DNA from 2 places in the Streptosporangium sp. NPDC049376 genome. Region 2 is predicted to be linked to the other one. Evidence: predicted binding sites of a transcription regulator. Region 2 holds the regulator's gene; the other holds the start of a gene.
The links. The regulator LexA, encoded in region 2, represses DNA repair genes until DNA is damaged. The targets are predictions, from matches to a motif close to TCGAACANNTGTTCGA.
Positions count from the first base shown of each region.

Region 1: recA (recombinase RecA) is a predicted target of LexA. The motif match lies at 7,997-8,012, and genes of this name have one in related genera.

Region 1 covers NZ_JBITMT010000001.1:203,114-217,543, reverse strand. Annotated here, with positions in the region: gene ACIBVQ_RS00885 (glutamate ABC transporter substrate-binding protein) at 1-317, shown strand, start outside; gene ACIBVQ_RS00880 (amino acid ABC transporter permease) at 369-1,037, shown strand; gene ACIBVQ_RS00875 (amino acid ABC transporter permease) at 1,034-1,930, shown strand; gene ACIBVQ_RS00870 (S9 family peptidase) at 2,065-3,942, shown strand; gene rny (ribonuclease Y) at 3,983-5,602, opposite strand; gene recX (recombination regulator RecX) at 6,040-6,780, opposite strand; gene recA (recombinase RecA) at 6,794-7,888, opposite strand; gene ACIBVQ_RS00850 (hypothetical protein) at 8,159-8,437, shown strand; gene ACIBVQ_RS00845 (hypothetical protein) at 8,480-8,731, opposite strand; gene ACIBVQ_RS00840 (PLP-dependent aminotransferase family protein) at 8,811-10,286, shown strand; gene ACIBVQ_RS00835 (MaoC/PaaZ C-terminal domain-containing protein) at 10,292-10,723, opposite strand; gene ACIBVQ_RS00830 (amidohydrolase family protein) at 10,707-11,693, opposite strand; gene ACIBVQ_RS00825 (TrpB-like pyridoxal phosphate-dependent enzyme) at 11,695-13,056, opposite strand; gene ACIBVQ_RS00820 (NAD(P)/FAD-dependent oxidoreductase) at 13,089-14,430, opposite strand, start outside.
Region 2 covers NZ_JBITMT010000018.1:30,390-44,819, reverse strand. Annotated here, with positions in the region: gene ACIBVQ_RS32235 (helix-turn-helix domain-containing protein) at 1-893, opposite strand, end outside; gene ACIBVQ_RS32230 (rhodanese-like domain-containing protein) at 997-1,467, shown strand; gene ACIBVQ_RS32225 (VOC family protein) at 1,473-1,865, opposite strand; gene ACIBVQ_RS32220 (MerR family transcriptional regulator) at 1,975-2,892, opposite strand; gene ACIBVQ_RS32215 (vitamin B12-dependent ribonucleotide reductase) at 3,027-5,867, opposite strand; gene nrdR (transcriptional regulator NrdR) at 5,952-6,413, opposite strand; gene ACIBVQ_RS32205 (hypothetical protein) at 6,896-7,246, opposite strand; gene lexA (transcriptional repressor LexA) at 7,446-8,156, shown strand; gene leuS (leucine--tRNA ligase) at 8,233-10,719, opposite strand; gene ACIBVQ_RS32190 (hypothetical protein) at 11,259-13,559, shown strand; gene ACIBVQ_RS32185 (cytochrome P450) at 13,575-14,430, opposite strand, start outside.

The sequences.
Region 1 (14,430 bases), on a different contig from region 2:
ACCTCACCGAGCAGCAGGGCTACGGCGCCTGCCTGCCGCTGCTGGAGAACAAGCAGGTGGACGCGATCTCCACCGACGCGACGATCCTGGCCGGGTTCGCCGCCCGGTCGCCGGGCAAGTTCCGCCTCGTCGGCAAGCCCTTCTCCGAGGAGAAGTACGGCATCGGCCTGAAGCTGGAGGACAAGGACACCCGCGAGAAGATCAACAAGGCTCTGGAGAAGATGTTCGCCGACGGAAGCTGGAAGAAGGCCGTGGACGCCAACTTCGGTGAGTTCGGTAAGTTCTTCACCACGCCGCCGACCATCGAGCGCTACTGACCCGTCCCCGGGCCGGGGCGCGTCCCGGCCCGGGTTCCCTGGAGGGAACGAGTGCAGGCACTCCTCGACGAATTCCCGGCCATTCTGAGCGCCTTCTGGCTGACGATACGGCTCACGCTCGCCAGCGGGGCCGCGGCCCTGGTTCTCGGGACGATCCTGGCCGCGATGCGGGTCAGCCCGCTGCCCGTGCTGCGCGGCATCGGCACGGTCTACGTCAACACCCTGCGGAACACGCCGCTGACCCTGGTGATCGTCTTCTGCGGGCTCGGCCTGGGCCTGGTGCTGGACATCTCGTTCTCCACGAGCCTGTCCACGAACTACCTCTGGCTGTCGATCATCGGGCTGTCCGCCTACACGGCCGCGTTCGTCTGCGAGGCGATCAGGTCCGGGATCAACACCGTGCCGGTCGGCCAGGCCGAGGCGGCCCGCGCCATCGGCCTGACCTTCTCCCAGAACCTCAGGCTGATCGTGCTGCCCCAGGCGCTGCGCGCGGTGGTCGCCCCGCTGGGCAGCATCCTGATCGCGCTGACCAAGAACACCACGATCGCCGCGGCCATCGGCGTGACCGAGGCCTCGCTGACGATGAAGACACTCTTCGAGGCACACGGTGACTCGGTCGTCCCGATCTTCTTCGGGTTCGCCCTCGGCTTCCTGGTCCTGACCCTGCCGACCGGGCTGCTGTTCACCTGGCTGTCCAGGCGGCTGGCGGTGGTCCGGTGAACGCGCCCTCGGCCGACGTCCTCTACGACGCCCCCGGGCCACGCGCCCGGACGCGCAACACCGTGCTCACGGTGCTGGTCGTCGTGGCGGCGCTGCTGGCCGCCTATCTGATGGTGGCCAAGCTGGGTGAGAAGAACCAGCTCGACCCGGCCCTGTGGACGCCGTTCCTGCGGGGCGACGTGTGGCTCAACCTGATCGTGCCCGGCCTGCTGAACACCCTGAGCGCGGCACTGGTCGCCTCACTGATCGCGGTGCCGTTCGGGTTCGTCCTGGGCATCGGGCGGCTGTCCGACCACGCCGTGATCCGCGTCCCCGCGGGTGTGGTGGTGGAGTTCTTCAGGGCGATCCCGCTGCTCATCATGATCTTCGCGGTGATGTACGGCGGGAGCGCGGTCTTCGGGCTGACCGTGACCCCGTTCGCCGCCGTGGTCGTCGGCCTGGTCCTGTACAACGGGTCGGTGCTGGCGGAGATCGTGCGGGCGGGCATCCAGGCCGTGCCGCGCGGCCAGTCGGAGGCGGCCTACGCCGTCGGCCTGCGCAAGGGCCAGGTCATGCGGATGATCCTGCTGCCGCAGGCGGTCACGGCCATGATGCCGGCGATCGTCTCTCAGCTCGTGGTGCTCCTGAAGGACACCGCGCTGGGGTTCATCGTCTCCTTCGAGGACCTGTTGAACGCGGGGGCGCGTGTGCTGCCGTCCAACTTCAACAACCTCATCCCCTCCGTGATCGTCATCGCGATCGTCTACATCATCATCAACCTGGCCGTCGGCGCCGTCGCCACCTGGCTGGAGAGACGCAGCCGCCGAAGCCGCAGGACCACGGCCGCTCCGGTCGAACCCCCCGGGGCGATCGTGGTGTCCGGAACGACCCCCGGCGTCTCCGCGGTCGACTGACGGAGTCCGGGACAAGCTGATCATCACTGTTTGGGAGGCTGCATCAGGTGAGCATGGGAAACGAATTTCCGCACGCCGCGAGGGATGAGGACCATACCGGCGACACGGGACGGGTTATCGGGCAGGATGGCGCCATGTCCCCCGAGCAGGTCGTCCGGCCGTATGCCACCTGGCCCTCTCCCATCTCGACCACGGGTGTCGCCCGGTCGGGGCTGCGCCTGGGGTTCCCGACGGTGTCGGGAACCCAGATGTGGTGGACCGAGGACCGCCCCCTTGAGGGCGGCCGCACCACGATCGTGCGGCAGGAGGCCGACGGCACACGCACGCAGCTCCTGGCGGCTCCGTGGAACGCCAGGACCCGCGTCCACGAGTACGGCGGGCGGCCGTACGCCCTGGTCCCCGGCGGGGGGCTGGTGTTCGCCAACTTCGCCGACCAGCGCCTCTACCTTCTGTCCCCCGGCTCCGAGCCCGAGCCCCTCACGCCGGAACCCGAGCACGAGTGCGGCCTGCGCTACGCCGAGATGACCGTCCACGAAGGGCGGATCCTGTGCGTGCGCGAGCGGCACGACGCCGAAGGACGGGTGAGCCGCTCGATCGTCTCCGTCCCGCTGGACGGCGGGGCCGAGACGCGCGAGCTCGTCGGCGGGAGCGACTTCTACGCCTTCCCCGCCCTGTCGCCCGACGGCGAACACCTGGCCTACGTCTGCTGGGACCACCCCCGCATGCCGTGGAACGGTACCGAGATACGGGTCACCCGGCTCTCCGACGGCCTGACCAGGACGGTGGCCGGAGGCCTTGAGGAGTCGGTCCTGGCCCCCTCCTGGCGCGACGACCTGAGCCTTTACTTCATCTCCGACCGCTCCGGCTGGTGGAACCTCTACCTGAGCGGCGTCGGCGGCGCCCCCGCGCGGGCGCTCCACCCCCTCCAGGAGGAGTGCGCAGGACCGCTGTGGCAGCTCGGCGGAGCACCCTACGCTCCGCTGGCCGACGGGCGGATCGTCCTGCTGCACGGCCGGGGAGACCTGCGCCTGGGCGTGCTCGACCCCGAGGACGGCACACTGACCGACCTCGAAACCCCCTACGACGGCTGGCACCCGTCCCTGTCGTGCGACGGGCGGGCGGTGGCCGCGATCGCCTACGGCCCGGCGATTCCCCGCGCCGTCGTCCGGCTCGACCCCGCGACGGGGAGCGCCGAGGAGTTCCGGCGCGACGCCACCGAGCTGCCCGACCCCGCCTACCTGCCCGTTCCCCGGGCCGTCGAGTTCGACGGCAAAGCCGGGCGCCGGGTGCACGCGATCGTCTACCCGCCCGTCAGCCCCGAGGCCAGGGGCGAGGGGCCCGCGCCGTACGTGGTGTTCGTGCACGGCGGTCCGACCGCGCACAGCATCAGCGCGCTCGACCTGGAGAAGGCCTTCTTCACCAGCAGGGGCATCGGCGTGCTCGACCTCAACTACGGCGGCTCCACCGGGTACGGCCGCGCCTACCGCGACCTGCTGCACGAGCAGTGGGGGATCGTCGACGTCGAGGACGCGGTCTCCGCGGCCGAGTGGCTGGCGGCCGAGGGGCTCGCCGACTCACGGCGGATCGCGATCAGGGGCGGCAGCGCGGGCGGCTGGACGGTCATGGCCGCCTGCTGCGCCTCCGACGCGTTCGCGGGCGGCGTCTCCTACTACGGGGTGAGCGCGCTCGCCTCGTTCGTGACCACCACCCACGACTTCGAGTCCCGCTACATCGACTGGCTGATCGGTGCGGACCCCGCGCTGTACGGCCCCCGCGAACCGCTGGGCATGGTCTCCAAGGTGACCTGCCCGATGCTCCTGCTGCAGGGATTGTCCGACCCGGTGGTGCCTCCGGAGCAGTCTCAGGCCTTCGCCGACGCCCTGGCCGAGCGCGGTATCCCGTGCACCTACCTCACCTTCGAGGGAGAGTCACACGGCTTCCGCCGCGCCGAGACCCGAAGCACGGCCCTGGCCACCGAGCTGGCCTTCTACCAGCAGATCTTCCACTCCTGACGGCTCCGGCACACCGGGTGACCCCGCGCCTGGACGACCCCTATCGGGCGAACTCCGTGGCGCGGGACTCCCGGACCACGGTGATGCGGATCTGACCGGGGTAGGTCAGCTCCTCCTCGACCTGCTTGGCCACATCCCGGGCGATCACCTGGGCCTGGATGTCGTCGATCGCGTCGGGTTTGACCATGACCCTGATCTCTCGGCCCGCCTGCATGGCGAAGACCTTCTCGACGCCGTCGTAGGAGGTGGCGATCTCCTCCAGCCGCTCAAGGCGCTTGACGTACGCTTCGAGGGACTCCCGCCTGGCCCCCGGCCTGCCACCGCTGATCGCGTCCGCGGCCTGGGTGAGCACGGCCTCGACGGTCCTGACCTCGACCTCGTTGTGGTGGGCCTCGATCGCGTGGACCACGTCCTCGTGCTCGCCGTACCGTCTGGCGATCTCGGCGCCGATGAGCGCGTGGCTGCCCTCCACCTCGTGGGTGAGCGCCTTGCCGATGTCGTGCAGGAGTGTGCAGCGCTTGAGCAGCAGAGGGTCGAGCCGGAGTTCGGCCGCCATGATCCCGGCGATGTGGGCGGACTCGACCAGGTGGCCGAGCACGTTCTGCCCGTAGGAGGTGCGGTAGCGGAGCTGGCCGAGGAGGGTGACGAGTTCGGGGTGCATCTCGGTGATGCCGAGCTCGACCAGCGCGTCCTCACCGGCGCGCACGCACAGGTCCTGGACCTCGGCCCTGCTGCGCTCGTGGGCCTCCTCGATGCGCTGCGGATGGATGCGCCCGTCGAGGACGAGCTTCTCCAGCGTCAGCCTGGCGGTCTCTCTGCGGACCGGGTCGAAGCACGACAGCAGGACCGCCTCGGGGGTGTCGTCGATGATCAGATTGACCCCGGTGGTCGACTCGAAGGCACGGATGTTGCGGCCCTCACGACCGATGATGCGGCCCTTCATCTCGTCGCCGGGCAGGTGCAGGACGCTGACGACGGACTCGGCGGTCTGCTCGGTGGCCACCCGCTGGACCGCCAGCGTCACGATCTTGGTGGCGCGCTTCTCCCCCTCTTTGCGGGCCTGGCCCTCGATCTCTCTGACGATCAGGGCTGCCTCACGTTTGGCCTGGTTCTCGATCTCTTTGACCAGTTCGGTCTTGGCCTGCTCGCCGGTGAGCCCGGCCACCCGCTCCAGGACGGCCCTGCGTTCCTGGGCGGCCCGGTCGAGGTCCTCGCGGCGGTCGGCGAGCTCGGTCTCCGTCTCGGCCAGTTTGCGAGCCCGCTCGGCCTGGCGCCTGGCCTCCTCGTCGAGCCGCTGCTCCCGTTCGGCGAGCCGCTTCTCCCTGCGTTCGAGGTCGGAGCGGAACTCCTTGAGCTCCTGCTTCAGGAGCCTGCTCTCGGCCTCCGCCTCCTTGCGCAGCCCTGCGGCGGCCTCCACGGCGGCCTCCGACCTGCGTAGAAGGTCTCCGGCGTCGTTCTCCGCCTTGGCGCGAATCTCGGCGGCCTCCTGCCTGGCCACCTCAAGTTCGGTCTGGATCTCCTCAAGCTGCTCGGGTGAGGGACCGCTCGGCCGTCCCAGTGCTCCGCCGGTACGGCGTAGCAACACGATCAGCGCGGCTATCATCGCCACGGCGAGAACCGCGACCGCGACCGTCAAAGTGACGACCACAACCGAATTCATGCGCGCCCCGCCCTCCTCGCGTTGCCAATAGCAAGACACGAGGCGTCACACGCACGGCACGGAAAGTCCACATGGTGGTATCACCAGGACATATGTCGATCCGGGAGCGACGCCGCATCAGCCCATCCCACCGGCTCTGTCGCCTGCCCGCATCCATGAAGCTTGTTCGTCCGCAATTTACCGTTATGACAATCCGCGCTGCGCGGAGTAACTCCTCACTGCCGTCGAGGTTAAGCGTCAAAGAGGTAACGGGCAAGCAAAGGCGCACCGGGAAACACTCGAACGTGAAGCGACCCCCCTTTCCCCCGTACGGCACGGCCGCAGGACGCACCGGCTCGCCGGCCGCTCAGGTTTCGCCGACGGCGACGACACCCGTCAGGACCGGGGCGGCGGCCGTACGAAATGGGAAGGGGCGCCTGGGGCCACCGGCTCCCGGGTCAATCCTCTGAATAGTCGTGTTCGTCCATGGAAGAGGGTGAGGAGGGGAAATTGTCCGCCTCCTCGCTCTCCAAAGCCTCACGGATCACCCGGAAGGCCAGCCCGGGGCCGTAGCCCTTTCTGGCGAGCATGCCCGCCAGCCTGCGGGTCCTGACCGCGGGATCCAGACCACGGGTCGAGGACAGCCTGCGCGTGACCAGGGCGCGCGCCGTCTCGGCCTCCCGCTCGGGGTCGAGCCGTTCGACCGCGTCCTTGACGATGTCCTCGTCGACCCCTCGGTGGCGCAGCTCCGAGGCGAGCGCCTTCCTGGCCAGCCCCCGCCCCGTGTGACGGGAGCTCACCCACGCCTCGGCGAACGCCTCGTCGTCGATGAGACCGACCTCGGAGAAACGCTCCAGCACCGCCTCGGCGGCCTCCTGCGGCACCTCGCGCCGCTGGAGCGCCTCGGCGAGCTGAGCCCGGGTGCGTGGCGCCATGGTCAGCAGCCGCAGGCAGATCGCCCGCGCCACCGCCTGCGGATCGGCGTCGGGCCCCCGGGCCGCCACCGACCCCTCGGCCGGACCGTCGGGCAGGAGACCGTCCCCCTCCCCCGCGCGCCCGGCGCGCCTCCCCCGGGCACGCGTGCCCCGGGAGGAGCCCTGGCCGCGCCGGTCCCGCCGGGTGTCCTCCGAGTCGGGCCAGGCACCCCAGTCTCGCGGCCCGGCCTCACCGGCCGGACCGGAATCAGGTCCCGTCGTCATCGGTCAGCCCGGATCAGGCGTCGCCCGGCTTGGGGGTCGAGGCCTTGGAGCCACGGCCGGAGGAGGCGGCGGGGGCCGGAGCGGCGGGCGGCGGGGTGGCCGGGCTGTCCAGGCGGGGGCCGATGCCGAGCTTCTCCTTGATCTTCTTCTCGATCTCGTTGGCGATGTCGGGGTGGTTCTTCAGGAAGTTACGGGCGTTCTCCTTACCCTGGCCGAGCTGGTCGCCCTCGTAGGTGTACCAAGCACCGGACTTGCGGACGAAGCCGTGCTCGACACCCATGTCGATCAGGCCGCCCTCGCGGGAGATGCCGACGCCGTAGAGGATGTCGAAGTCGGCCACGCGGAAGGGCGGAGCCATCTTGTTCTTGACGACCTTCACCCGGGTGCGGTTGCCGACCGCCTCGGTGCCGTCCTTCAGCGTCTCGATGCGGCGGATGTCGAGACGGACCGAGGCGTAGAACTTCAGCGCCTTTCCACCGGTCGTGGTCTCGGGCGAGCCGAACATGACGCCGATCTTCTCGCGGAGCTGGTTGATGAAGATCGCGGTGGTGCCGGTGTTGTTGAGCGCGCCCGCGACCTTGCGCAGCGCCTGGGACATCAGGCGGGCCTGGAGGCCGACGTGGCTGTCGCCCATCTCGCCCTCGATCTCGGCCTTCGGCACCAGGGCCGCGACCGAGTCGATGACCAGCAGGTCGATGGCGCCGGAACGGATCAGCATGTCGGCGATCTCGAGCGCCTGCTCACCGGTGTCGGGCTGGGAGACCAGCAGCGCGTCGGTGTCGACGCCGAGCTTCTTGGCGTACTCGGGGTCGAGGGCGTGCTCGGCGTCGATGAAGGCCGCGATGCCGCCGGCCCGCTGGGCGTTGGCCACGGCGTGCAGGGCGACCGTGGTCTTACCGGAGGACTCGGGACCGTAGACCTCGATGATGCGGCCCCTCGGGAAACCGCCGATGCCGAGGGCGACGTCGAGCGCGATGGAACTGGTCGGGATCACCTCGATGGGCGCACGTGCCTCGTCACCGAGTCGCATGACGGAGCCCTTGCCGAACTGCCGCTCGATCTGGGCGAGGGCGGTCTCAAGCGCCTTCTCGCGGTCGTTAGCTGCCATGGGAGCCCCCCTGGAGGGTCGCGGGTTGGATCGGTTGCCAGAAAGCTACGGGGTGCCACCGACATTTTCCGGAGAGCACGCCGAGGAGCGTCAGCGCGTCCAATATAGCCGAACGACTGTTCGAGCGAGGCCGGACGACAGCGCATGTTCCGGGGCGTGCGGGACGACCCACCCCATCCGGAAGGCGATATTTCCGAGAATTCCCCCATGCCTGTTGTCAGGGGGCTGACCTGGGGCGATCCTGGGGGCAGCCGACTCTGAGGTGCCGACGTGACCAGCACGTTCAGCCAGCAACGCCTGACCTACCTTGGGTCCCTGTCCGCCGAGCTGTCGCGGCAGGGGCTGGCCAGCCGCATGGTCGGCGGGGACGACCCGGTGCTGTGGGTGTGGCATCCGGAGAGCCTGAGACAGACGATCGTCTTCGCCACCCCGGCCGGAGACGGATGGCTCTTCCTGTGGTCCCCCGACGGCCGGGAGAAGGCAGGGAACCCCCGCGGGACCGCGGAGTCCCTCGACCGGCTGTTGAGCGCCCCCGACCCCGGCCCCTGATCCGCGCACGGCGAAACGCCGCCGCCCGGGGGGCCGGGGAACCTACGGGTGACGCACGCCGACCGTCCCGCGCGGGCCGGACGCCCTTACCTCCGTCGCCCTCCGCCGTGGCGTACGTCGTCCGGCCCGCGCCCGCCCGGTCTGCCTGCCGGTTACGGCGGTGACGACCGCGCGCTCCGGCGGATAGGGATCGGCGGGTTTCCAGTCCCGGCCGTCACGGGTGTCCGCGCCGAAACGCGGCACAACCACGGCCAGGAACACGGCCGCGGCCAGGAAAAAGAGAAAATTGGTCATTTTCCAGTCCACTTCCATTGCCCACTGCGTCCATTCTTGGCACCCTTGGCACAAGTGGCCAGATCCAGTAGAGGGAAAAATGGACCGCATTTCCACCGAGCGTGACATCGTCGCGCTCCTCGGTGACTGGGCGTCGGGCCGAGGCCCTCTCTATCGCAAGCTCGCGGACGCGCTGGCGCAGGCCGTCGAGGACGGCCTGCTCCTCCCCGACGACCGGCTGCCCTCCGAGCGCGGGCTGGCCGACGCGCTCCAGGTGAGCAGGGCGACCGTGGTCGCGGCCTACCAGGAGCTGCGGGGCGCGGGCCTGCTGTCAAGCCGGCAGGGAAGCGGCACCAGGATCGCCTCGGACGTCAAGGTGCGCAGGCCGACCGCCGACGGGCGGGTGCCCGGTGGCACCGCGATGACCATCTTCCAGCGGCTGATCGACGGCCCCGGCGAGCTGATCTCCGTCGCGGTCGCGGCGGGCGGGGCTGCGCCCGAGCTGGCCGTCGCGCTGCGCGAGCTGGTCCGCGACGACCTGGACGACCTGCTTTCCGGGCCCGGCTACCACCCCTCCGGGCTTCCTGAACTGCGTGAGGCGATCGCGGGTTACCTGACGAGGAACGGCCTGCCGACCGCGCACGACGAGATCGTGGTGACGACGGGCGCGCACCAGGGCCTGGTCCTGGTGACCGAGCTGTACGTCAGCCAGGGGGCGACGGTGCTGGTCGAGTCGCCCAACTGGCCCGGTTGCCTGGACGTGTTCCGCTCCGCCGGGGCGCGCCTGGTGACCGTACCGCTCGACGAGGAGGGGCCTGAGATCCACACGCTCGGCGCCATGTTGCGGGAGCGCAAACCCTCGCTCCTCTATCTCATGCCGACCTACCACAACCCGACCGGGGTGCTCATGTCGGCGGCGCGCAGGCGCAGGATCGCGGAACTGGCCGCCGAGCACGAGGTGCCCGTCCTTGAGGACAACGCCTACATGACCTACCACGCGGAACCGGGGGCCGTACCCGCGCCGCTCGCGGCCTACGCGCCGCACGGCACGGAGATGCTCTCGCTCGGCTCGCTCGCCAAGGCCGTCTGGGGCGGCCTGCGCATCGGGTGGGTCCGCGGGCCCGCCGAGATCGTGCAGCGGCTCTCCCGGCGCAAGGTCCTCGCCGACATCGGCAGCCCGGTGATCGACCAGGCTCTCGCGGCCAGGCTGATGCCCCGCCTCGACCGGATCCTCGCCGAACGGGCCAAGGAGCTCGGCCTGCAGCTCGACCACATCGACGCCCTGCTGCGGGACCGGCTGCCGAGCTGGCGCTGGCGGCGCCCCGACGGCGGCGGCGCCCTGTGGGTCGAGCTGCCCGGTGTCGACGCCATGGCCTTCGCCCAGGTCGCCGTACGGCACGGCGTCGACGTGGTGCCCGGAGCCGTGATGGACCCGGACGGCGGGCACACCAACCACATCAGGCTGCCCTTCACCTTCTCCCCCGAGATCCTCGACGAACTCGTCCACCGGCTCGCCCGTGCCTGGTCGGAGATCGCCAGGCACGGGCCCGCGCCCGCCGTACAGGTCGTGGTCTGAGACGGCTAGGGGTTCGCGGCCTGGCGTCTGCGCATCAGGCCGTAGATCATGATCCGCATGACCGGCCGTTCCCGGTCGTCGAGGAACTCCCCGCGCTGCTGGAGGATCCCGCAGTCGGGCCTGGACAGGGAGGCCGCGAGCCCGACGACCGTCACCCGGCCGGTCAGGACGTCCCCCGGTCTGACCGGCCGCAGCCAGCGCAGCTCGTCCACGCCCGGGGAGACCTCCGCCTCGGCGTGCAGCAGTACCCCCTCCGTGTAGAGCCTCATGAACGTCGCCGTCACGTGCCAGCCGCTGGCGATGAGGTCCTCGTGGTCGAGGTGACGGGGCTGCGGATCGTACGCCTGGGCGAACCGTACGATCTCCTCGTGGGTGATCTTCTGGCTGCCCAGCTCGAAGACGTCCCCGACGTGGAAGTCCTCAAAGGCGCGCGGCATCGGCGGCCCCTTCCCTTCCCGCCGCGAGCCTGTCCGCCAGGCGGGGGAACAGGGCCAGGGCGTTGTCCAGGAAGGGGATGTCCCCGGCGTCCGCCAGGTGACGCAGGGTCCCGGAGACGACCGCGTCCCGCATGAACGGGAAGTCCGTGCCGAACAGGACGTTCTCCCTGCCGGTCACCTCGGCCAGGCAGGCCAGTGTCGCGGGCGAGGCCGCCTGGGCCGTCTCGTAGTACAGCCGCCGCAGTTCTCCCGCCACGTCCAGCCCGCCCGCCCCCGGCAGTACCCAGGTCGCCGCCAGTTCCAGCCGCCAGGCCAGGAACGGCACCGTGCCGCCCGCGTGGGCCAGGACGAACCGGATGTCGCGGCAGCGGCCGAGGGTGCCGCCGAAGAGCAGGTCGGCGACCGCCCGCGTGGTGTCCATGACGAAGTCGACCAGCGGCGGCGGGACCTTGGCGGCGAACCCGGGCCCGCCGGCGCAGTCGCACCGGTAGGCCGGGTTCGGGTGGACGAAGACCACGGCCCCGCGCCGGTCGAGTTCGTCGAAGACCGGGGCGAACGCCGGATCGCCCAGGTAACGGCCGTCGGCCAGGCTCGCGCTCATGACGACCCCGTCGAGGCCGAGCACGTCGAGCGCGTACTCGATCTCCGCCAGGGTCGTCTCGACGTCGGGCATGGGCAGGACGGCCAGGGCGCCGAACCTGCCGGGGAAGTCGCGCACCAGCTCGGCCGACCACTCGTTCGCCTGCCGTACCAGGGAGGCGGCGCCCTGGCCGAGCGCGGCGTCCGGCAGCAGGATCGACAGGATCGCCGCCCGGACGTCGTTGGCGTCCATCACCCTGAGGGAGTCCTCGACCGTCCACTCGGGGAGGGGGACGCCCGGTGCCATGTGCGTCACCCCTCTCCGGCGCAGCTCGGCGATCAGCGGCGGGTGGTAGCTGTGGTGGTGCACGTCGATCCAGCCGCCGCCCATCTCAGGTCGTCGCGATCTTCGGCAGCCGGCTCAGCGCCTCGTCCAGCTGGGCCTGGGGGATCGCGTAGTCCTCAAGCTGGCCCGCCAGGTAGGCGTCGAAGGCGCCCAGGTCGAAGTGGCCGTGCCCGGACAGACCGAACAGGATCGTGCGCTCGCTCCCCTCCTCCTTGGCCGCGAGCGCCTCCTGCACGGCGCCGCGCAGCGCGTGCGACGACTCGGGCGCCATGATGAACCCCTCGCTCCTGGCGAACCGCACGGCCTCGGCGAACACCTCGTTCTGCTCGTAGGCGCGGGCCTCGATGTAGCCCTGCTCGTGCAGCGCGCACAGGGTCGGGGCGTCCCCGTGGAAGCGCAGGCCGCCCGCGTGGATGGGCGCGGGCATGAAGTCGTGGCCGACGGTGCGCATGGGCAGCAGCGGCCCGAGCCCGGCCGAGTCGGGGTAGTCGTAGGTGTAGGCGCCCCGGGTGAGCGTCGGGCAGGCGGTCGGCTCGGCCGCGATGAACCTGGTGCCCGGCCGTTCCCCGGAGAGCCGGTCGGCCATGAAGGGGAAGACCAGCCCGGAGAAGTTGGAGCCCCCGCCGACGCACCCGACCACGACGTCGGGGTAGTCGCCCGCCATCTCCAGCTGGCGCTTGGCCTCAAGACCGATGACGGTCTGGTGCAGCACCACGTGGTTCATGGCCGAGCCGAGCGCGAACTTCGTGTCGTCGTGGGCCAGGGCGTCCTCGACGGCCTCGCTGATGGCGATGCCCAGGCTGCCGGGCGAGTCGGGGTCCTTGGCCAGGATGTCGCGGCCCGCCTGGGTGCGGCTGGTCGGGGAGGGGAACACCTCGGCGCCCCAGGTGTGCATGAGCGAGCGGCGGTAGGGCTTCTGCTCGTAGGAGGCGCGCACCATGTAGACCGTGACGGCGACGCCGAACAGGCTGCCCGCGAAGGACAGCGCCGAGCCCCACTGTCCCGCGCCGGTCTCCGTCGTCAGCCGCCGCACGCCCTCGTTGGCGTTGTAGTAGACCTGCGGGATCGCGGTGTTGGGCTTGTGCGATCCCGCGGGCGAGACGCCCTCGTACTTGAAGTAGATCTTCGCCGGGGTGTCCAGCGCCTTCTCCAGGCGGTCGGCCCGCACCAGGGGACTCGGCCGCCACATCCGGTAGATGTCCCGCACCTGCTCGGGGATGTCGATCCAGCGCTCCGGGGAGAACTCCTGCTCGATCACCGCCTGCGGCAGCAGCGGCGCGAGGTCCTCAGGGCGCAGCGGCTCGTGCGTGACGGGGTTGAGGTACGGCGGCAGCGGGGCGGGCAGGTCGGGCAGGATGTTGTACCACTGCTGGGGCAGGTCGTTCTCCGCCAGGATGAACTTCTTCACGGATCTCCCGGTCCTTCCGTTCGGAACTGCGGCTAGAACTGCGGCGCCGCGCTGGGGGCGCGCAGCGTGCCGAGGTGCTTGTGCCAGAGATGATCAGGATTCTCCTCGACCTGGCGGGTGATCTCTCGCATTTTGGTCAAAGCCACCGGCTCGCCGCCGTCGTAGACGTCTCCCTGGAGCATCTTCAGCACGTCGAGGCGGTATCTCGGGTCGGCGACGAAGGCCGTGAACAGGATGTTGAGCCGGTAGTAGATGGAGATGAACTCGTACCAGTTGCTCACGGCGTTGCGTAGTTTGCCCTCGTAGTTCGCGAAGGAGGGCTTGGTGAAGTCACCCCGCTCCGCCGCCGCGAGAATGTCGTAGGAGGCGATCCTGGCGCTGTTCATGGCCACGCTGACGCCGCTGGAGAAGATCGGGTCGACGAAGCGGGCCGCGTCGCCGATCATCAGCCAGCCGTCGCCGCAGATCTCCCGCATGGCGTAGCTGTAGTCGCCCTCCGGCTTGAACGGCTTGACCTGCTTGCTCGCGCGCAGCGCCTCGGCCAGCTCGGGGCGGCTCTCCACGCACCTCCAGAAGAAGGTCTCCCAGTCGGATCCGGCCTCGCTGAAGTGCTTCTTCTGCGTGACGACCCCGATGCTGGTGATCGTCTCGGTGATGGGGATCTGCCACACCCAGGTGTCGGTGATGGGCAGGAAGTGGACGAAGATGTAGTCGCTCTGCTCCTTGTCGACCGACAGCGCGCCGCGGTCGAGCCCGTCGAACCAGGTGTGGATCGCGTACTGGTTGAACACCGGGTCGGAGACCTTGAGTTTGAGCTGCCTGCCGAGGAAGGTGTTGCGCCCGCTGGCGTCGATCACCATCCTCGCCCGCACGTCCGTCTCCCTGCGGCCCATGCTGAAGACCAGCTTGGGCTCGGGCTCGGAGAAGTCGACCCGGCGCACCCGGATGCCCTCGTAGACCTTGGCGCCGAGCGACTCGGCGTGCTGCAGCAGGATCAGGTCGAACCGCCCGCGGTCCACGTGGTAGGTGTAGTCCTGGTTGACCCCGGCCTGGTCACGCTCGCTGAAGTCGATCTCGGCCGTCCCGAACCCGTGGGAGACCTCGAAGCCCAGGGTGGGGATCTTCGCGTCGATCGCCGAGGTCCAGGCGGCGCCGTACTTCCTGGGGAAGCCCGCGGCCTCGATCTTCGGCAGCGCGCCGATGTCGGACAGCACGGGGGTGGTCGCGGGGATCAGGGACTCCCCCACGTGCTCGCGCGGGAAGATCGCGCCCTCGAACACGCCGCAGGACAGCCCGGCCTGCGACAGGTAGGAGGCCATCGTGGATCCCGCGGGACCGCCTCCGATGATCGCGATGTCGAAGTCAACGTCAGAC
Region 2 (14,430 bases):
TCGAAGCCCACCGCCGCCGCGACCTCCTCGATCGAGGCGGAGCCCGACTCCAGCGGCTCCAGGCTGGCCGCGATCCGCTGGGAGATCACCCAGCGCAGCGGGCTCGTCCCGGTCTGGCGGGCGAAGTGCCGCAGAAAGGTGCGTTGCGACATGCGGGCGGCCCCGGCCATCCCGGCGACCGTGATCGGCTCGGCCAGGTGCCCGAGCGCCCAGGCCATCGCGACGGCCACCGCGTCGTCCCCCTCCGCGGGCGCCACCGGGGCCTGGACAAACTGGGCCTGCCCGCCCTCCCGGTGCGGCGGGACGACCAGCCTGCGCGCGACCGAGTTGGCCACGCCGGGGCCGTGGTCGGTGCGGACCAGGTGCAGCAGCAGGTCGAGGCCCGCGGCGCTGCCCGCGCTGGTCAGCACGTCCCCGCCGTCCACGTACAGGACGTCGGGGTTGACCCTGACCAGCGGGAACCTCTCCCTCAGCAGGTCGGCGTACCTCCAGTGGGTGGTCGCCTCACGCCCGTCGAGCAGCCCCGCGGCGGCCAGCGCGAAGGCCCCCGAACAGATCGACACGATCCTGGCCCCACGCCCGTGCGCCGTCCGCAGCGCCCTGACCAGCTCCGCGGAGACCTCCCCCCGCACGTCCGCGACCGCGGGCACGATCACCGTGTCCGCCGCCGCGGCCACGTCGAGCCCGTGCCCGGCCCGCATGGTGAACCCTCCGACGACCCGCAGGTCGGCCGGGGTCTCGGCGCAGACCGTCAGCTCGTACCAGGGGACGTCGAGTTCGGGCCTGGGAATGCCGAAGATCTCCACCACGCAGCCGAGTTCGAAGGGGGCCATGCCGTCGAAGGCGACGGCGGACACGGTGTGCGCCCGCCGCGCCGGGAAGAGAAGCGACATGGCGGGATATTAGCGATAAGCGGCGTTCACGCCACTGGCCGGAGGGGCGCCGTGCGCGAAACCATGTCTCACGCACGGCACCGTTCTCCGAGAAAGGCATGTGATGTCCGCCCCCTCATCCGCCGTCACCGCGGTCCCCGCCGCCGAGAGCACCACGGCGATCGCCCACTTCGCCGCCCGGCTCGCCTTCGAGACCGACGTCTCCGACGTGGCCGCCGACCTGGCGGCCGGAGTCCCGGACGTCGTCGTGGTCGACACACGTGGCGTCCAGGCCTGGCTTCAGGGCCACGTCGCGGGAGCCGTACACCTGCCGACCGGCGAGATCGCCGCCCGCGCGGCCGAGGTGGTCCCCACGGGGGCGACCGTGGTGACCTACTGCTGGGGACCGGGCTGCAACGGCGCCACCAGGGCGGCCCTGGAGTTCGCCAGGCTCGGTCACCCCGTCAAGGAGATGATCGGCGGCTTCGAGTACTGGGCCCGGGAGGGCCTGCCCGTCGAGACCTCGGAGGGGGTCTCCCGGCGTGCGCCCGACCCGCTGACTGCCCCTGTCCTCGGCGTCTCCTGCGCCTGCTGACGCCCTCAGCCGTTCGCGGCGAGCAGGTCGACGCCGTTGCCGTCGGGGTCGTGGACGATGGCGTACCGCTGCCCCCAGAACGCGTCCCAGGGCTCCTTGTGGCCCTCGTAGCCCAGGGAGACGAGTTCGTCGTAGGCGGCGTCCACCTCGGCGGGGGTGTCGAACTCGAAGGCGAACGCCGTCCGGGAGCCTCCGGTGGGCGGCCGCCAGCCCGGGTCGAAACTGTGGAGCGTCTCGACCGTGTCCCAGACGAGCTTCAGCCCCCCGGGCAGTTCCGCCTCGACGTGCGGCTCCCCGTCCGCCTCCGGCGGCAGGTCCAGGCCCAGCCGGCGGTAGAACGCCAGCGACCTGGCCATGTCCTTGACGACGATTCCCACGAAACTCAGACGTGCCCGCATATCAGTGTCTTTCCGGTTGGGGTGCCGTGCTCGGTGCGCGCGTCCCGGGGCCGCGCACGGCCCAACCTAACCGGAGGTCACATCCACGGTCTTGCAGGAATCAGACGACTCACGCCTCGGCGGACGCCCTGAGCGCGGCGGCCAGCCAGAGGAAGGCCGCCACGGCCGGAGGGAACGGCGGGCGCCCGTTGATGGCCCCCACCAGCTGCCAGTACCGCTCGACCCGCAGGTCGCTGAACAGCTCCACCTGCTCGGCCAGCCGTACCCGCTCCTGTGCCCGGGTCTCCGGCGCGACGATCAGGTCGAGTACGGCCCGCCCCTCGGCCGAGTCCGGCGCGACCCCCGCCGCCTGGGCCGGGACGGCGTGCTCCATGACGGCCTGGTGGTCCAGCGGGTCTGCGGGGCTGTCCGCGTTCTGGCCCGCCACCACCATCTCCCTGACCCGGCGCTGGAAGTCCTCGTCCTCGACGAGTTCCGCCAGCTCCATCCAGGCGTCCACCTGCTCCGGGCTCGGCTCGTCCGGCAGTTCGGTGTTCACCTGCCGCATGCCGTTCGCGATGCCCAGCGCCGGGCCCTCGCCGGGGTCGACCCCGGCGAGGACGCGGTCCACGAAGTCATCGATGATCTGCTGCCGCTCCCGCGCGGACAGCCTGGCCAGTCTGTGCATCAGTGACACCTCCTCGATCGTGCTGCCGCGCTTGGCGACCGTGCTCAGCACGGCGCGGCGCAGCCGCAGGGTACGGATCTCCGCCTCAAGCGCCGCGACATGCGTCTCGGCGACCTGGGCGACTGTCGTGGCCCGGCACAGGACCTCCTCGACCGCCTCAAGACCGAACCCGAGTTCGCGCAGGGTCCTGACGAGGTCGAGCCGGGCGACCGCCCGCGCGTCGTAGAGACGGTAGCCGCCCGCGGACCGCCCGGTCGGCGGCACCAGACCGCTGTCCGACCAGAAACGGATCGTCCGCACCGGCAGTCCCGTACGGCGGGCGAGCTGCCCGATCGTGAAAAGCTCCGTGCCTTCGCTCACGGCACCACTGTGCCGTCTCCACTCACTGGAGACTCAACTCCCTTTTCCCGCGATGCTCCCTTTCCCCGCGATCGGGAGAGACGACGGGGAGCCGGTGAGCCATGTGGCTCACCGGCTCCCCGGTTCAGGCCGTGTCAGCTGCAGCCGCTGGTCGAGCCGCAGCCCTCGCAGACGTAGCAGCTGCCCGCGGGACGCATCTTGGTGCCGCAGGTCATGCACAACGGCGCGTCGGCGGTGCGGCCCTGGTGCGACTCCAGGGAGCCCGCGGCGCGCTCGGGGGCGGCCACCTCGACGGTCTGGGCGCGGGTCTCGGAGCGGGGCTGGGGCCGCTCGATGGGCGCGGAGGTGGCCAGCTCGGCGATGACCTCGTCCGCGGCGATCGGGGCCGGGTCCTCGCCCCGCTGCTGGGCGGCGCGCTCGGAGGCCGAGAAGATCCCCAGGGCGGCCCGCTCGTCGTAGGGCAGGTGGTCGAGCGCCAGGCGGCGGAAGATGTAGTCCATCACCGAGGCGGCCATCCGGATGTCCGGATCGTCGGTCATGCCCGCCGGGTCGAAGCGCATGTTGACGAACTTGCCCACGTAGGTCTCCAGCGGCACGCCGTACTGCAGGCCGATGGAGATGGCCACGGAGAAGGCGTCCATGACGCCCGCCAGGGTGGAACCCTGCTTGGACATCTTCAGGAAGACCTCGCCGAGACCGTCGTCGGGGTAGGACGAGGCGGTCATGTAACCCTTGGCGCCGCCCACCGTGAAGCGGGTGGTGGTGCTGGGCCGCTGGTTCGGCATCCGGCGCCTGGTCGGACGGCTGACCTCGACGACCTGGACCTCGGGCTCGGCCGGCTCGGCCTTCTCCTCGGTCTTCTTGCCCGCCGCCGACAGCGGCTGGCCGACCTTGCAGTTGTCGCGGTAGACGGCCAGGGCCTTCAGGCCGAGCTTCCAGCCCTCCATGTAGACCTGCTCGATGTCCTCGACCGTCGCGGACTCGGGCAGGTTGACGGTCTTGGAGATGGCACCGGACAGGAACGGCTGGGCCGCCGCCATCATCCGCACGTGGCCCATCGGCGCGATGGCCCGCTCTCCCATGGCGCAGTCGAACACCTCGTAGTGCTCGGGCCGAAGACCGGGGGCGTCCACGACGTGGCCGTGCGCGGCGATGTACTCGACGATCGCCTCGACCTGCTCCTCCTGGTAGCCGAGCTGGCGCAGCGCCCGCGGGATCGTCTGGTTGACGATCTGCATGGAGCCGCCGCCCACGAGCTTCTTGAACTTGACCAGGGCGAGGTCGGGCTCGATGCCGGTGGTGTCGCAGTCCATCATCAGGCCGATGGTGCCGGTCGGCGCGAGCAGCGAGGCCTGGGCGTTGCGGTAGCCGTTCTTCTCGCCGAGCTTGAGGCAGTCGGCCCACTGGCGGGAGGCCTCGGTGTGGATGACCCGGTCCATCCCGCCCAGGGTGCGCAGGTCGTCGTTGGCCGCGGCGTGCTTGCGCATGACGCGCTTGTGCGCCTCGGCGTTGCGGGCGTAGCCCTCGTACGGCCCGACGACCGCGGCCAGCTCGGCGCTGCGGCGGTAGGAGGCGCCGGTCATCAGCGAGGTGATGGCCCCGGCGATGGCCCGGCCGCCCTCGGAGTCGTAGGCGTGGCCGGTTGCCATGAGCAGCGCGCCCAGGTTGGCGTAGCCGATGCCGAGCTGACGGTAGGCCCGGGTGGTCCGGTCGATCTTCTCGGTCGGGAAGTCGGCGAAGGTGATGGAGACGTCCATCGCGGTGATGATCAGCTCGGTGAGCTTCACGAAGGCCGCGACGTCGAAGGTGTCGTCGTCCCTGAGGAACTTCAGCAGGTTGATGCTGGCCAGGTTGCAGGAGGAGTTGTCCAGGTGGAGGTACTCGGAGCAGGGGTTGCTCGCCGTGATGCGGCCGGTCTCCGGGCTGGTGTGCCAGTCGTTGATCGTGTCGTCGTACTGGACGCCGGGGTCGGCGCACTCCCAGGCGGCCTGGGCCATCTTCCTGAACAGGGACTTGGCGTCGACCTTCTCGATCACCTCGCCGGTGAGGCGTGCGCGCAGCCCGAAGTCACCGCCGTTCTCGACGGCCCGCATGAACTCGTCGGAGACGCGCACGGAGTTGTTGGCGTTCTGGTACTGGACGGAGACGATGTCCTTGCCGCCCAGGTCCATGTCGAACCCGGCGTCGCGCAGCGCGCGGACCTTGTCCTCCTCGCGCGCCTTGGTCTCGATGAACTCCTCGATGTCGGGGTGGTCGACGTCCAGGACGACCATCTTGGCCGCGCGGCGGGTGGCGCCGCCGGACTTGATGGTGCCCGCCGAGGCGTCGGCGCCGCGCATGAAGGAGACGGGGCCGCTGGCCGTACCGCCGCTGGAGAGTAGTTCCTTGGAGGAACGGATCCGGGAGAGGTTCACCCCCGAGCCCGAACCGCCCTTGAAGATCACACCCTCTTCCTTGTACCAGTCGAGGATGGACTCCATCTGGTCGTCGACGGCCAGGATGAAACAGGCGCTGACCTGCTGCGGGGAGGCGGTGCCGACGTTGAACCAGACCGGCGAGTTGAAGCTGAAGACCTGGTTGACCAGGGCGTGCTTGAGCTCGTGGTCGAAGATCTCGGCGTCCTCCTCGGTCGCGAAGTAGCCCTCCTCGACCGCGGTCCTGGTGTAGACGCCGACCACCCGGTCGACGAGCTGCTTCAGGCTCCACTCGCGCTGCGGGGTGCCGACGGCGCCCCGGAAGTACTTGGTGGTCACGATGTTGGCGGCGTTGACCGACCAGGAGTCGGGGAACTCGACGCCCCGCTGCTCGAAGTTGACCGAGCCGTCCCGCCAGTTGGTCATGACGACGTCACGGCGTTCCCAGGTCACCTGGTCGTACGGGTGCACCCCGGGCGTGGTGAAGATGCGCTTCATCTTCAGTCCCTTGCGTGGCCGCTTGCCCCCGCGCGCGACCGCGCCGTTGACCGTCTCCGTCATGACTTCCCCCTTCCGAGGCTCCATGGAGCCCCCAGTCGGACCAGTTCAACACGCCGCGTACTCCCCCGGCGCCCGGGGACTGACTCAGTCGCGCCGCGCGGAACGCTCGGCGCGCAGCTGTTCGATCTCGGCCTCGAAGTCGGCCAGGGTCTCGAAGCCCCGGTAGACGGAGGCGAAACGCAGGTACGCCACCTCGTCGAGCTCGCGGAGCGGGCCCAGGATCGCCAGCCCGACCTCGTGGGCCGCGATCTCCGCGGCCCCGGTCGCCCGGATGCTCTCCTCGACCCGCTGGCCGAGCTGGGCCAGCGAGTCCTCGCTCACCGGGCGCCCCTGACACGCACGCCGGACACCGGCGATCACCTTGTCCCGGAAGAACGGCTCGGTCACCCCGCTGCGTTTGCTCACCATGAGCAACACCGTCTCCTGCGTGGTGAACCTGCGCCCGCACTCCGGGCAGGTGCGCCTGCGCCGGATGGCGCTGCCGTCCTCGGTCGACCGGCTGTCGATGACCCGCGTGTCAGGATGACGACAGAACGGACAGTGCACGCGTGTCGCCTCCCTGACTTGCCCAGCGGCTCATCTTCCTCGCGTTGCTCCGCCGGCTCTGCGATCTCCGTGTGGAGACGCTCACGCACGCCCTCGAATGGTCGAGATGCGGTAATAGAAACACAATCTATGGTGGAGCGGAATGATGAAGCCACTAGATGTTGTGGTCCAACCGTAGGAGTGTCGGACCATGAACGCAAGTTAGGAAGGGCCTGCCGAGCGAAGTCGCCGATCAGCGCAGCTCAAGGGCGTCAGCCGGGCGTGTCGCCCTTCCGGTGCGGCCCCGCGGGCGCCGTCCGGACATGCGGCACCCCTCCCCGGGGCATGCGAACGGGCCGATCGCCGAGATCCATTATCGGGTGAGCCCGGGGCGCGTCGTCACGCTCCGTCGTCGGCGCCCCCGCCCGCCCCTCCTCGGAACGCCAGGACCCCCACTGGCCACAGGGCCCGCAGAGGCCCGTCGAGGCGCCCCGGAAAGCCTCCTAGGAGGCGAGGGCCGCGTCCAGGAGGGCACCCGCCCAGAAGGCCGCCAGAACGAGGAGCACGAGCGCCAGGACCGCCACGACCCTCCCCCTGCGGGTCAGCCTGACCGGGGCACGCCTCCGCCGGACGGTCGCGTGCACCACCCTCCCCCCGGCGACGGCCCGCCTCCGCGCAACCGCCGGAACCGTACGGCCCGCACGCCCCGCGGCGGTCCCACGGGGACGCGCGACGGGCCGCCCTCCCCCCGCCGCCCCACGGCCCGCGTCCTTGGCGGCCGCCTCCCCGGTGCCCCTGACCAGCGTCAACGTGGGCCTGGTTGTCCTCGTGGCCGCCTTCACGGTGCCCCCCATCTCTTCGACCTGGCCGAACACATGTCGAAGAAAGATCGGCGAATCGAACACGATGTCGATCGAACTCCCGTACGATGTTGTACACCACGCCGCCACCGATTTCGAGGACCATTCGAACAAATGTTTGAGTATGATCTTCGGCGGAGGTACGGTCGCTGTGTGCGACGCAACCAATACAGACCGGGAGCGAGGAGATCATATGAGTGAGCGCGACGAGAGCGGCGCGGCCGTCAGTGACCTGACGGTGCGCAGGCGTGACTCCCTCGGCCTCACCCCCAGGCAGCGCAAGATCCTTGAGGTGATCCGCGACTCGGTGCAGCAGCGCGGCTACCCGCCGTCGATGCGCGAGATCGGCGAGGCGGTGCAGCTGACCAGCACCTCCAGCGTGTCGCACCAGCTGACGGCCCTGCAGCGCAAGGGCTATCTGCGCCGCGACCCGCACCGCCCGCGTGCCCTGGAGGTGCGCCTGCCCGGCGAGCCGGTGCTGTGGGTCGACCCCGACACCAACGCCGAGGAGACCTCGGTCAACCGCCCGACCGCGGCCTACGTGCCGCTCGTCGGCCGGATCGCCGCCGGCGGCCCGATCCTCGCCGAAGAGAGCGTGGAGGACGTCTTCGCCCTGCCCAAGCAGCTCGTCGGCGAGGGCACCCTCTTCCTGCTCCAGGTCACGGGCGACTCCATGATCGACGCCGCGATCGCCAACGGCGACTGGGTGGTCGTCCGCCAGCAGCCCGTCGCCGACAACGGCGACGTGGTCGCCGCGATGATCGACGGCGAGGCCACGGTCAAGACCTTCAAGCGCAAGGACGGCCACGTCTGGCTGGTTCCGCACAACACGAACTACGACCCGATCCCCGGTGACGAGGCCACCGTCCTGGGCAAGGTCGTGGCGGTGCTGCGCAAGCTCTGAGGCGCCCCGGCGGCATCTCTCCCGGAACGCGAGGAGTGACCCTCAAACCGAGGGTCACTCCTTTCTGCGTTCACGATCAGGGAACGATGTTGACCAGCTTGGGGGCCCTGACGATGACCTTGCGGGGCGCGCCGGACAGGAAGGCCTGCACCTTCTCCGACGCCAGCGCCAGTGCCTCCAGGTCGGCATCGGAGATCTCCGGGGAGACCTCCAGACGGTCACGGACCTTGCCCGCGACCTGTACGACGCAGGTGACGGTCTCCTGCACCAGCAGCGCCGCCTCCGCGACCGGCCACCCGGCGGTCGCGACGGAGGCGGGGTGCCCCAGCCGCTCCCAGCCCTCCTCCGCCGCGTACGGCGCGACCAGGGACAGCATGACCGCCAGGGTCTCCGCGGCCTCGCGCACCGCCGGGTCGGCGGCACCGGGGCCCGAGTCGATGGCCCTCCTGGCGGCGGTCGTCAGCTCCATCATCCTGGCGATCGCGACGTTGAAGCGGTGCGAGTCGAGCAGCTTGGTGACCTCGTCCACGGTCCGGTGGACGACCTTGCGCAGCTCCAGATCACCGGTGGAGAAGGCGACGCCGGGTGCGGATCCCGCACCGGCCTCGGCCATGACGCGGAAGGCCCTGGCCAGGAACTTCTGCGACGCGGCCGGGGAGACGTCGGCCCAGTCGATGTCGTCCTCGGGCGGGCCGGCGAACAGCACGGTCAGCCTGACCGCGTCGACGCCGTAGGTGTCGATCTGCTGGCCCAGGTCGACCCCGTTGCCCAGCGACTTCGACATCGCCTTGCCCTGGTTGATGACCTGCCCCTGGTTCAGCAGGCGCAGGAAGGGCTCGGTGAAGTCGAGCATGCCCATGTCGTGCAGGACCTTGGTGAAGAAACGCGAGTACAGCAGGTGCAGCACCGCGTGCTCGACACCGCCGACGTACTGGTCGATCGGCCCCCACCTGCGGACCTTCTCCACGTCGAAGGGACCGTCCAGGTAGGTCGGATCCACGTAACGCAGGTAGTACCACGAGGAGTCGACGAAGGTGTCCATCGTGTCGGTGTCACGCTTGGCGGCTCCGCCGCACTTGGGGCAGGAGACGTTGACCCAGTCCTCGGCCGAGGCCAGCGGGGAGACACCCTTGGGCGCCAGCGCCTCACCACGCATGTCGGGCAGGGTGACGGGCAGCTGGTCGTCGGGGACCGGGACCTCGCCGCAGTCCGCGCAGTGGATGATCGGGATCGGGCAGCCCCAGAAACGCTGGCGGGACAGCAGCCAGTCACGCAGGCGGAAGTTGACCGCAGCCCTGCCGGTCCCGCGCCCGGCCAGCACCTCGATGATCCTGTGGATGGCCTCGGCCTTGGACAGGCCGTCCAGCGGCCCCGAGTTGACCAGGGTGCCCTCACCCGCGGTGGCGATCCCGGTCTCCCCCGGGTCGGCCATGCCGGTGTGGACGACGACCCGCACCGGCAGGTCGAAGGCGCGGGCGAAGTCGAGGTCGCGCTGGTCGTGGGCGGGAACCGCCATGATGGCGCCGTGGCCGTAGTCGGACAGCACGTAGTCGGCCGCCCAGACCGGCATGCGCTCGCCGTTGACCGGATTGATCGCGTAGCGGCCCAGGAAGACGCCGGTCTTCTCCTTCTCGGTGGACAGCCGGTCGATGTCGGACAGCTTGGCGACCTCGGCCCGGTAGATCTCGAAGGCCTTCCGCTGCTCGTCGGAGACGATCTCCTCGGCCAGCGGGGCGTCCGGGGCGACGACGAAGAAGGTCGCGCCGTACAGCGTGTCGGGGCGGGTGGTGTAGACCGTGACCGGCTCGTCGCGACCCTCGATCACGAAGTTGACGTCCGCGCCCTCGGACCTGCCGATCCAGTTGCGCTGCATGGTCAGCACGCGCTCGGGCCAGCCGCCCTCCAGCTGGGCCATGTCGTCCAGCAGCCGGTCGGCGTAGTCAGTGATCTTGAAGTACCACTGGGTCAGCTCCCTGCGGACGACCTCGGCGCCACAGCGCTCGCACCTGCCTCCGACGACCTGCTCGTTGGCCAGCACGGTCTGGTCGTTGGGGCACCAGTTGACCAGGCCGCCCTTGCGGTAGGCCAGGCCGCGTTCGAAGAAGCGCAGGAACAGCCACTGCGTCCACCGGTAGTAGGTGGCGTCGCTGGTGTGCAGGCGGCGGGACCAGTCGAAGGAGACCGCGTAACGCTTGTAGGAGGCCGCCTGGGTCTCGATGTTGGCGTAGGTCCACTCGGCCGGGTGCGCGTCACGCTTGATGGCGGCGTTCTCCGCGGGCAGGCCGAAGGAGTCCCAGCCGATCGGGTGCAGCACGTTGTAGCCGCGCTGGAACCAGTAGCGCGACACGATGTCACCGATGGCGAAGGCCTCGGCGTGACCCATGTGCAGGTCGCCCGAGGGGTAGGAGAACATGTCGAGCATGTAGCGACGCTCACGCGGGTCCGCGGGGTCGTCGGAGGCGTGGAACGGGTCCAGTTCCTCCCACCGCCGCTGCCACTTGACCTGCAGTGCCTGCGGATCGTAGTGCTGCTCGTCGCTGTTCACGTCGGCTCGCTCGCTCACGTCAATCTTCCCTCGGTATACGTCTGCTGCGATGATCTGACCCGTCCGGCCCAATAGAAAAACCCTCCGCTCATGCGAAGGGCAGCCGCACCGGCGGGCGTCTAACGCCGAGAAGGCCGATGCGGCCCGGTAAGCAGCAGGGTCGCGGCACGCATACGGCAAGACTATCGCAGTCCGCAAGCCGTATTCGTGGCCTGGGGAAACGAATTGGATCACGGTAAACGGAGGACGCCCGTCCGGCGATCCAGCACAATAAGAGCAATCACGTGCCTGGAGCGGGCCGAGACCTGATGGGGACACATCCGTTGTGACCTCGCATGTCCCGTCAGTTTACTCTTCTCACCGTGGCACACTCAGTCGAGCCGGGGCAGGGCCCGGATCCCTTGGAGGCCGGCCTGCCGATGCAGGATCCACCGACCGACCCCACAGGACTCCAGTTCAGGGGGGCGTTCTCCGGTTTCCCTGCGAACATCCCTGCCTCCCGTGAGACCATGCCGAATACCCATAATTCGGGCACCCGTGCGGAAGGTAAGGAAGCCATGGCCCCGGAGCAGCCCAGCCAGCCCCACCTGCCTCCGGCGTGGCCGGAGGCGGCGGAGACGACGTCCGGCTGGGCGAACGACTCCTTCGGCGCCTCGTCGCCACGACTTCCCCTCCCCCATGAGGAGCCGGCCTCGCCCGCCGACGGCCAGGGACAGCCGGGCGCCGGTTGGGAGCAGGCGGGGGCGAGCACGCCCGAATACGGCTGGAGCCAGCCGACGCCGTCCCAGACCCCCAACGGGGCTCCCAGCGGATCCTCCAACGGTTCCGCGACTCTCGGCGGCGGCTGGGACCAGGCGCTGGCCTCCCCTTCTGGGGGCGCGCCCGACGACATGGAGACCCCCCGGCAGGGCGTCCCCACCCAGCCTCCCGTCACCGATCCGGCGTCCGGCTGGAACTCCCCGGCGGGGACCGGGTGGGACCGGGCAGCCCGTACGGCGCCCGCCGATCCGCGGGACCGCCCCGCCTCCAGCGCCACGACCAGCTGGAGCGACGCGTTCACCCCGCAGCCGAAGGACGCCCTCAGGCCGGACCCCGACCTGGCCGGCGGATACGGAGGCCAGCTTCCCGAGGCCGCTCCCGTGAGTGCCGAGCCCCGGTGGGACCCGCAGCCCCCGGCGGAGGCGGCACCCGCCGACAACCCGGTGTGGCCGCCCGCCACCGCCGAGAACACCGGATGGCCGTCCGCCACCACCCCACAGGACGACGCCGCGCAGCCGCCCGCCACCGCAAACGCCTCCTGGCCGTCCGCCGCGCCGCAGGACAACGCCGTGTGGCCGCCGACGGCCCAGGCGAACGGCTCCGCCTGGCCGTCCGCCTCCGCCGAGAACACCGGGTGGCCACCCGCCGCTCCGGCCTCCGGTCCGGCCGCGGGACCCACCGCGCCCGCGGGAGACCCGGCGCCCGGGGCAACCGCGTGGCCGTCGGCCGTGCCGGGGGACAACCCCGTGTGGCCGCCCTCCGCGGCCGAGGGAACCGTGCGGGACCCGCTGTCGCACACGTGGTCGACCCCTCCTCAGGAGGAGCCGAGCCGTGACGGCGCGCCCTTCGGCGAGGACGCCGCCCGGGGCAGCTTCGGGGTGCCGAACAACCCCGCCGTCTGGGCCCTCGCCGCGACGACCGCGCCCGAGCCCACCCCGCGCGCCGATCCGCTGAACGACCCGCTCAACGCCCCCCGCAACGCCCCGCCGGTCGACCCGTTGAGCGGCCCGCCGAACAACCCCCTGAACAACCCCCTGAACGACCCGCTGACGGCGCCCGCCTACGACGCGTCCGCGACACGGCATCCGGCCGACCTTCCGCTCCCGCCGCAGGCTCAGCCCTTCGGGCAACCGGGACAACCGGCTTACCCGGGGCAGCCGGGACAACCGGGGCAGCATGAGTTCGGCCACCCCGGGCAGCCCGGGCAGCCCGGTCACCACCTGAGCCAGGACCCGTCCGACCCCAACAGGCGTTTCGTCACCGCGGGCCAGATCAGCGGCCCGAAGACCCCGCCGCCCGAACGTCAGCAGGAGCTGTGGGACACGGTCTTCGGCGACAACTACCAGGCCATGGGGAACGAGGACGACTTCGACGAGCAGGGCAGGCCGGTCTGGGTCTTCGCGCTGGTCGGGTCGGTGGTGATCGCGCTGGTCGGCGCGCTGCTGTGGGCGTTCATGGCCGGTCCGCTCGCCGCGACGAACGAGGCGGACCCCGCTCCCAGCGCCAAGCCCTCCGCCACGTCCAAGAAGCCGCCGAAGTCCCAGACGCTCGGCCGCCTTCCGCGTTTCCCCGGCAAGGCGTCCCCGGTCTCGGGCACCCTGGCCGACCAGGCGGCGGCGATCAGTGTGACACGGCTGGGCGGAGAGTGGCGGGAGGACCAGCGCAGGACCGTGCCCACGGTCTACGGTTTCACCACCCGCCAGTACGTCGCCGCGGGCACCGACTCCGCCGGTAGGACACAGTTCGCCCAGCTGATGTCGGGGGTGCTCCCGTCCCGGCTGAAGGACAAGTACACCTCACCGGAGAATCTCTCCCCCGTGACCAACGCGGTCGCCGCCTCGGCGCGCAAGAAGTTCTTCCCCGAGGACAACACCGCCCGCAAGACCGCCCAGCAGTCCCTGACCGTCAACGGCCTGCCCGGACAGCTGTCCGCCTACGAGATCACCACGGGCGACACCAAGACCACCATGGTCGTGGCGGCCGTGAGCACCGGCGCCGACCTTCCCTCGATCGTCTACATGTCGGTGCCCGACAGCAAGAAGGAGCTGCTGCCGGACATCAACACCGTCTTCACCTCGATCAAGGCGCTCTCCTCTTAGGACCCGCGTCCGGTCTCAGAAGTCGCACTCAAGGTGCTTGATGCCGTTGATGAAGCTGGAGCGCAGCCGGACCGGTTCGCCGACGGAGCGAATGTGCGGAAGCCGGGTGAACAGCTCACGGAACATCACGGAGATCTCCCTGCGGGCCAGGTGCGCGCCCAGGCAGAAGTGCGGTCCCGGGCCGCCGAAGGCCACGTGGGGGCCGCCCGCGCGCCGGATGTCGAAGCGCAGCGGGTCGGTGAAGACGGCCTCGTCACGGTTGGCCGCCCAGTAGTAGAGCAGCACCTTGTCTCCCTCGCGATAGAGGTGGCCGTTCATCTCGTGGTCGCGGGTGAGGGTGCGGCGCATCCAGGCCACCGGTGAGGCCAGCCGGAGGATCTCCTCGACCGCGCCGGGCAGGCGGCCTTCGAGGTCGTCGAGGAGCAGCGCGCGCTGCTCGGGGTTGTCGGTGAACAGCTTCAGGCCGTGGGAGATGGCGTTGCGGGTGGTCTCGTTGCCCGCCACGACCAGCAGGATGAAGAACGAGCCGAGTTCACGCACGGTGAGCTTCTCGCCGTCGATGTCGGCGCTGGTCAGCGAGGTGATCAGCGGGCCACCGCCCTCGGCCGCCAGGGAGACGACGAGGTCCTGCAGGCACTGTCCCGCGCTGAGGAGCAGTTCAGCGGCACGGCTGACGTCCTCGATGAACTCGGGGTCACCACCGGACAGGATGACGTTCGAGGCGTCGAACACCGTCTGGTAGTGCTCGGCGCCGATGCCCATCATGTCGCAGATGATCTTCAGGGGCAGCCTCGTCGCGACCTCGGTGACGAAATCACAGCCCGGCCCCTTGGCGATCAGGTCGTCCACGATCCTGGTGGCCTCGGCGCGC